2 regions of the Vreelandella mediterranea genome follow, and region 2 is predicted to be linked to the other one. Evidence: predicted binding sites of a transcription regulator. Region 2 holds the regulator's gene; the other holds the start of a gene.
The links. The regulator FliA, encoded in region 2, starts transcription of late flagellar genes. The targets are predictions, from matches to a motif close to CTAAAGTTNNNNNNNNNNCNGCCGATA.
Positions count from the first base shown of each region.

Region 1: the regulator FliA is predicted to act here: its motif matches at 1,674-1,700, upstream of ACWFVE_RS02500 (flagellin N-terminal helical domain-containing protein).

Region 1 is NZ_OZ310198.1:517,631-521,784, forward strand. It holds gene ACWFVE_RS02490 (flagellin N-terminal helical domain-containing protein) at 1-335, shown strand, start outside; gene ACWFVE_RS02495 (flagellin N-terminal helical domain-containing protein) at 610-1,497, shown strand; gene ACWFVE_RS02500 (flagellin N-terminal helical domain-containing protein) at 1,772-2,659, shown strand; gene ACWFVE_RS02505 (FkbM family methyltransferase) at 2,911-4,154, shown strand, end outside.
Region 2 is NZ_OZ310198.1:132,585-136,738, reverse strand. It holds gene ACWFVE_RS00640 (OmpA/MotB family protein) at 1-552, opposite strand, end outside; gene ACWFVE_RS00635 (motility protein A) at 557-1,372, opposite strand; gene ACWFVE_RS00630 (RNA polymerase sigma factor FliA) at 1,413-2,111, opposite strand; gene ACWFVE_RS00625 (flagellar protein FlhE) at 2,138-2,560, opposite strand; gene ACWFVE_RS00620 (hypothetical protein) at 2,567-3,118, opposite strand; gene flhF (flagellar biosynthesis protein FlhF) at 3,115-4,154, opposite strand, start outside.

The sequences.
Region 1 (4,154 bases), 390 kb from region 2:
CAGTAGCTGGTGGGGAATTTAACGTTGCCAATGCTTCTGGTGGAGCTACTCACGCTGAGTTCCAGACAATGATCGATGCCGTGGATGCGGCTACCAAATCTCTGGATACCAACCGCGCAACATTGGGTGCCACGCTGAACCGTTTCGACTCGGTGATCGACAACCTGGCGACCACCACCACCAACCTGTCCGAAGCGCGTTCACGTATCGAAGATGCGGACTACGCGGTGGAAGTGTCCAACATGACCCGTGCCAACATCCTGCAGCAGGCCGGTACGTCCATGCTGGCCCAGGCCAACCAGACCCCGCAGTCCGTACTGTCTCTGCTGGGCTAATAAAGCAGTATCAGTAGCGTTTAACAATGACGGGGCCAATAGGCCCCGTTTTACGTTTAAGCCCCATACTGATGCTGAATGGTTTAAGTGTGGAAACGAGTCGCCGTAGCTTTGTACCGTCCTGGGATTCAACTGCTTGCACAGGATGGTTTATTTCTAAAAAGAGGTATTATTTTCTAAAGAATCCGGGCATACAGCCGTTAATTATAGTAACGGCGATGCTAACGCCGATTTCCCGGCCCCTCCCAGGCCACTAAACACCGAGGATTACCCCATGTCCGTTATCAACACCAACATCACTTCCATGATCGGCCAGAACAACCTGAGCAAGTCCCAGGGCATGCTGGCTCAGGCGCAAGAGCGTCTCTCTTCCGGCCTTCGTATCAACAGCGCTTCTGACGATGCGGCTGGCCAGGCCATTGCCAACAAAATGACTGCCCAAATCAAGGGCATGGATCAGGCGAGCCGTAACGCCAGTGATGGTATCTCATTGGTACAGACCATGGAAGGCGGTCTGGATCAGGTTAACGATAACCTTCAGCGTATTCGCGAACTGGCAGTACAGGGTGCCAACGACACCAACACCGCTGATGACCGCGCCGCCATCACTACCGAGATCAACGAGCGCCTGGCAGAAATCGATCGTGTTGCGGGCAGCAACAACTTCAACGGTACTAATCTGCTAAACGTAGCTAGCGGTGCCGGTGCCGCGCTAAGTATCCAGGTAGGTTCTAATACTAACGTAGAGGACGTTATTACAGTTCAACGAATCGATGCTACCGTTAGTGGTCTTGGTTTGGAAACAGCGGCAGGATCTGGTGCTGCTGCAGTAGCTGGTGGGGAATTTAACGTTGCCAATGCTTCTGGTGGAGCTACTCACGCTGAGTTCCAGACAATGATCGATGCCGTGGATGCGGCTACCAAATCTCTGGATACCAACCGCGCAACATTGGGTGCTACGCTGAACCGTTTCGACTCGGTGATCGACAACCTGGCGACCACCACCACCAACCTGTCCGAAGCACGTTCACGTATCGAAGATGCGGACTACGCGGTGGAAGTGTCCAACATGACCCGTGCCAACATCCTGCAGCAGGCCGGTACGTCCATGCTGGCCCAGGCCAACCAGACTCCGCAGTCCGTACTGTCTCTGCTGGGCTAATAAAGCAGTATCAGTAGCGTTTAACAATGACGGGGCCAATAGGCCCCGTTTTACGTTTAAGACCCATACTGATGCTGAATGGTTTAAGTGTGGAAACGAGTCGCCGTAGCTTTGTACCGTCCTGGGATTCAACTGCTTGCACAGGATGGTTTATTTCTAAAAAGAGGTATTATTTTCTAAAGAATCCGGGCATACAGCCGTTAATTATAGTAACGGCGATGCTAACGCCGATTTCCCGGCCCCTCCCAGGCCACTAAACACCGAGGATTACCCCATGTCCGTTATCAACACCAACATCACTTCCATGATCGGCCAGAACAACCTGAGCAAGTCCCAGGGCATGCTGGCTCAGGCGCAAGAGCGTCTCTCTTCCGGCCTTCGTATCAACAGCGCTTCTGACGATGCGGCTGGCCAGGCCATTGCCAACAAAATGACTGCCCAAATCAAGGGCATGGATCAGGCGAGCCGTAACGCCAGTGATGGTATCTCACTGGTACAGACCATGGAAGGCGGTCTGGATCAGGTTAACGATAACCTTCAGCGTATTCGCGAACTGGCAGTACAGGGTGCCAACGACACCAACACCGCTGATGACCGCGCCGCCATCACTACCGAGATCAACGAGCGCCTGGCAGAAATCGATCGTGTTGCGGGCAGCAACAACTTCAACGGTACTAATCTGCTAAACGTAGCTAGCGGTGCCGGTGCCGCGCTAAGTATCCAGGTAGGTTCTAATACTAACGTAGAGGACGTTATTACAGTTCAACGAATCGATGCTACCGTTAGTGGTCTTGGTTTGGAAACAGCGGCAGGATCTGGTGCTGCTGCAGTAGCTGGTGGGGAATTTAACGTTGCCAATGCTTCTGGTGGAGCTACTCACGCTGAGTTCCAGACAATGATCGATGCCGTGGATGCGGCTACCAAATCTCTGGATACCAACCGCGCAACATTGGGTGCCACGCTGAACCGTTTCGACTCGGTGATCGACAACCTGGCGACCACCACCACCAACCTGTCCGAAGCGCGTTCACGTATCGAAGATGCGGACTACGCGGTGGAAGTGTCCAACATGACCCGTGCCAACATCCTGCAGCAGGCCGGTACGTCCATGCTGGCCCAGGCCAACCAGACCCCGCAGTCCGTACTGTCTCTGCTGGGCTAATAAAGCAGTATCAGTAGCGTTTAACAATGACGGGGCCAATAGGCCCCGTTTTTGTTTTGCTTTTTGGAAAGTAAGCTTCTTACTTGCTTTAAATACTGAAAACACTGGGGGTGACGGCTTTCTCGGTTGGTCCATGCTCCAGGTAGCGATTGCCAGAATACCTGCTTAAACATGGGCGCATTCGCGCCTTTGCCTTCCTTATTAGCAACGTAAACTAGCTATATAATCACTACTGCTATGCGAGTCGTTTAATGGCCAAGCAAAAAACTGCACCTGTTTCAGAAAAACGCAAGCCTCGCCTTCTCTGGGCCAACCCTTTCTGCCTGTTGGATACGTCCAGCGGTGCCAGTATGACCGTACGGCAAATGTTGCTGCAGCTAGTGGCCAGCGGTTATGAAGTGCAGATACTAGGCGCAACGGTGTTTGATAACCCCAAGGGCATGGGGCTTCTCAAGGAGCAGTTTCCCGATCTGAGTACACCTCTGCACCAACTGATCGAAGCGGAAGATGGGCCACTGACGCATCAATTAGTTGTGAGTTACAGCCATAATCGCAATCACTTTACCACCCACGAAGAGGGGCTTTGGTATAGCCAGTACCTGTACCTGCTCGACTCTTTCAAGCCGGATATCGTCTGGTTCTACGGCGGCCAAACCGTCGACATGCTCATTGCCGACGAGGCTCGGGACCGCGGTGTCCCGGTGGCTTTCTATCTGGCCAACGGCCACTACAAGTCGCCACGCTGGTGTCGCGATATCGACTTGATTCTCACCGATAGTCAGGCCACGGCGGATATGTACCGTAAGGACGTGGGCTTTGCCGCCAAGCCGGTAGGTAAGTTCATTGCCGCGGACCGCTTCATCGCCAAAGAGCACGAGCGCAAGCGGCTGCTATTCGTGAATCCTAGCTGGCAAAAAGGCGCTAGCGTGTTCGTGCAGCTAGCCGAAAAGCTGGAGCGAGAGCGGCCCGATATCGAGCTAGAGGTAGTGGAAGCGCGTGCTGACTGGACAAGCGTTCTGCGCGAAACAACCCATCGAATGGGGCAGCAGCGTAACTCTTTAAGCAATGTGACCGTGACGGCCAATACCGCCGATATGCGAGGGCCCTACAGCCGGGCACGTGTGCTGGCAGCCCCCAGCCTCTGGTGGGAAAGCTCGGGGCGCGTACTGGCCGAGGCCATGCTCAATGGCATACCGGCGCTTATTACCAACCGGGGTGGCATGCCCGAAATGGTGGGTGAGGCAGGTATTGCTTTTGATTTTCCAGCACAGTGTTACGAAGAGCCTTACCAGCAGCTGTTGAGCGAGGAGGAGCTTCAGCCGCTTTTCGACGCGGCCGTGGCCTTTTTCGATGATGAAGCACTTTACCAGGACTACGTAGCGCGGGCGTTCAGTGTAGGGGAAGAGAAGCACCATATAAATCGCGCGACCGAACGGCTGCTCGATGCCTTAACCCCCTTGGCGCGTGATCGCGCAGGCAATAAAGACTTTTCAAT
Region 2 (4,154 bases):
GCCAACGGCGCGCAGGCGTTCCCGCGCCACGCCTTCCTCTTCCAGGTGGCGCACCACGGCAATCGCCCGCCCCGTCGAAAGCTCCCAGTTGGAGGCAAACGAGGCGGTGGCGATCGGCACGTTGTCGGTGTGCCCCTCCACTGATATCTCGCCATCGAAGGTGTCGATGACCTCGCCAAGGCTTTCCAGCACCTCTTCACCTTGAGCGGTTAGCCGCGCCGCGCCGCTGTCGAACAGCAAGCTATCGTCGATGCGCAGGGTAATGCCTTCGCGCCCCTCGGAGACGCTCACGCCTTGAATATCGAGGCTGTCCATCGCCGGGCTCAGCCCGCTGTGGAGCGGTTGAAGCCCCGAAGAGAGCGGCTGGATACCCGAGGTCGTGGGCGTGCCGGCGGCTTCGTCGCCGGTGCCCGCCGGGGTGAGCGCCAACAGCAGCACGAACAGCGTGATCAACAGCGTCAATACGTCCAGGTAGCTGGTCAGCCACCCATCTTCACTGTCGCCATCCCCGGTGAATGGCGATTCCAGTGCGTGGCGGGCTTCGCGGTTCATCGCCCTACCCCTTGGCAGGCGCGTCGTTCTCGGCGCGCGGCTTCACGTTGGCATCACGAATCTCGTCGTTGTAGTTGGCCACGAAGGAGTTCAACGTCTCTTCGATGAACGACGGCAAGCGGCGCTTGGTGATCAGCGAGATACCCTCGAGCACCATGTTCATGGTGATCAAGCGCTCTTCGGTGCGCCGCTCGAGCTTCACCGCCACCGGTTTGAAGACCAGGTTGGCAAGCAAGATACCGTAGAAGGTCGTGAGCAGCGCCACCGCCATGCGCGGGCCGATCACCTCCAAGTCACCGGCGTCCATGACCTCCAGCATATTAACCAGCCCCACGAGAGTGCCGATCATGCCAAAGGCCGGGGCGTAGGTCGCCATGGTGCGAAAGATCTGCGCCTCGGCGTGCTCGCGTGCCTTGAGCCGGGCGATACGCCAGCGCAGCATGTCGAAGATTTCATCTTCCTTGGTGTTGGCGATCACCAGCTGAATGCCGGTGCGCAGAAACGGGTTGCGCGTGTGTTCGAGCTCGCGCTCCACCGCCCGTACGTCGCCCTTGAACCAGAGCCGCGACATGGACACCAGCTCGTTGATATCGTCGCGCACGTAGGTGTTCTCGCGGCGAAATACCAGCCCCACCAAGCGTACCACCCGCAGTACCTCCTTGAGCGGGTAGCTGATGAAGGTCGCCGCCAGGGTGCCGGTCACCACGATGGCAAGCCCGGGCAAGTTGAGAAAGCTCTCCGGGGATTCCGCGGTGAAAAACAGCACGCTAACCAGTAGCAGAATACTGGCAAATATACCGATCAAGGTAGAGGGGTTCATCGACGGCTCCTCGCCGGTTGGGTTTAACGGTTAAAATGCGTCAATCTGGCTCGTGCAGCCGCGCGCGCAGACGGCTAATGGCCTGGCTGTGCAGCTGTGAAACACGCGATTCGGTCACCCCCAGTACTGCGCCCACCTCTTTCAGGTTGAGCTCCTCCTGGTAGTAAAGCGCCATCAGGAGCTTTTCCCGCTCGGGCAGCGCTTCGATCGCTGCGATCAGGGTTTCGCGCTGCTGGCCATCCAAAAGCTCCTCAAAAGGCGCATTCAGCGCCTCCTGAGCGGGTTCCCCGCCCTCTTCCAGAAGCTCCTCGAAGGGCAGCAGGTGGCCGCTGTTGGCGTCGTTGAGCAGTTGGTGATACTCGCCAAGCGGCATGTCCAGATGCCGGGCGATCTCGCCCTCCTCCGGTGCCCGGCCCAGGTTCTGTTCGAGATGGCGAACCGCCTCGTCCATGGCCCGGGCCGAGCGCCGCACGCTGCGCGGCAGCCAATCCCGGGTGCGCAGCTCATCGACCATCGCCCCGCGTATCCGCTGACTGGCAAAGGTGGCGAAGCTCGCCCCCTGGGAGGCGTCAAAGCGCCCAAGCGCCTCCAATAGGCCGACCATGCCGGCCTGAATCAGATCATCGAGTTCGATGCTCGCCGGCAGGCGGACCTGCAGCGCCAGCGCCTGGCGGCGCACCAGCGGCATGTGCTGAGTGACCATTTCGCTGTGTTGAATTCTGCCTTGTGCTGTATACATCCTCGTGCCTCGTGGCTATACACTCGTCACTGGTAGTTCACAATCACGTGAAGCCCTTTTACCCGCATCGGCCGCTGCCCGCGCCCCAACGCGAAGCGAAACGCCAGCGGCGCATCGGCGGAAAGCCCGGCCAACCCGGTTTCGCTTCCGCGCTGGCCGCTGAGCTCGACGCAGCGCTCGGGGTGGCAAAGCCAGGCCTGCAGCGCGGCGCCGAACGGTGCCTCATACCCCCAGTGAACGCGTTCGATGCGCCCCTGGGCGATCTCCGCTACCGGCGGCGGCGCCAAAACCTGGCTGCTGACCGCCCGGTCGCTCATGGCCACCATCATACCGGTGACCTCCTTACTCCAGCTGCCGGTGCCCGCCTGAGCGGTCAACGCCAAGCTCGACCCCATCGCCATCAGTAGCGCGACGCCTTGAAGACTCTTTTTCAGAAAACGCTTTTTCATTGTGGCCTACCGCGCTAGTAGCAGCAGTTCGATATTCAGATAATTCGCCGCCGCCTTCTGCAAATTGTCTAAAAGCCCTTCGCGGGGCAAGCCGGGCTCGTGCAGCGCCAGTAGCTGGCGGGGCCCCTGGTTGTCGTTGAGCTGGCGCAGCGTGCGATACATGCTCGCGAAGGCGTCCGCGTCGCTGCGCACCCAAAGCGCCCAGCGTGAATAGCGCTCGCAAAGCGCCTCCAACGGCTCGCTGGCATCCACCGGGATGACCTCCCAGCTTTCCGGGGTCGCCGCCCAGCGCCGGCCAAGCTCGGCCCACTCGCCAAGGCGCTCTTTGACCGGGGCGACGCTTTTCGTCGGCAGCCCCACCACCGCCAGCGGCGTCTTGACCACCGGCGGGGTGGCTTCGCTTGCCGGCGGGGTGGCCTGGGTGTCCACGTCGGGCTCGGCGTACTCGCTGCCAGCCTGCTTTGCTGGTGTCTCGTCGATGGCGGCCTGCTGCGCCCGCTCTTCGTTGCGCAGGCTCGCCCACTGGCGCAGCCCCGAGGCCTGGTCGCCGCCGCTCATGCCAAGGCCTCGCGGCTGACGCTACCCAGCTGACGGATGGCGTCCCGGGTCATCAACATATGCATCAGCGCGTCGAGTAGCGCGGTATCGCGGCGCTTGCGAGTCGTTTTGGAGAGGCGCATCACGTCCTGGCGCAGCGTTTGCGCGGCCTCGTCCTGGGCGTTGTCCAGGTGCGTGGCGGCCGCGGCGGCACCGCTGGCCATCAAAAGGCGCAGCTGGGCGCTAACCTCGCCGCCATCGGCTTCCTTGAGCGCGCGCCAGGCTCGCTTGGTCAATATAGCGGCGGCTTCGCTTTGCAGCTGAGTGACCAGCAGCGATAGCACCTCGGCCCCCAGCCGCGCCGGGGTGAGCCAGTAGCGCTTGGCCACGCGCTTGGCGCTTTCCGGGTCGCGCAGCTCGCCGTACCAGGCGAGAAAATGCCGCCCGGCCTGGTCGGTGACCTCGGCGTGGGCATTCCATAGCTGTAGCGGCTGACCGCGAAAGCGCACGTTGACCCGATGCGAGAGTTCGCTTTCGCCAAACAGGGCCGTCAACGCGTAGCGCTCGCCCTGCCAGTATATCCGCTGAGCGCCGGTCACCTGGCTGACCCAGGTCAAACGCTCGCTTTCCAGCGCGTCCAGGGTCTCGCCCTCGGCAAGGGTCGGCAGCAGATGGACCGCCGCCTGGCGCTGGGCGTCGATACGGGCCTGCCAGCCAGCGGGCTGGCGGTGCTGTAAAAGCGTTAGCGCACAAAGCTGGCCGTCGGCGTCGAGGCTCAGATCCGGCATCGACCACTCCATGCCACGCTCGTTGCGCCGCGGTGACCAGACGATGCCCAGCGCATTCTGCTCGCAAGCCTGGTCAGCAAGTGCCGCCAGGCGCTGGTCGTGCAGTACGCCAGGCAGCGCGCCGATATCCCATACCGCTTCGAGCAGCGCGAACCCGGCCACCCGCTCACGCAGCTGCGCGAGCAGCAGACTCAGCCGGCGCCCCTGGCCCAGCACGTCCTGGGACCAGCGCGGTGCCAGCGGCGCGTTCGGCCACGGCGGGCGGTCCG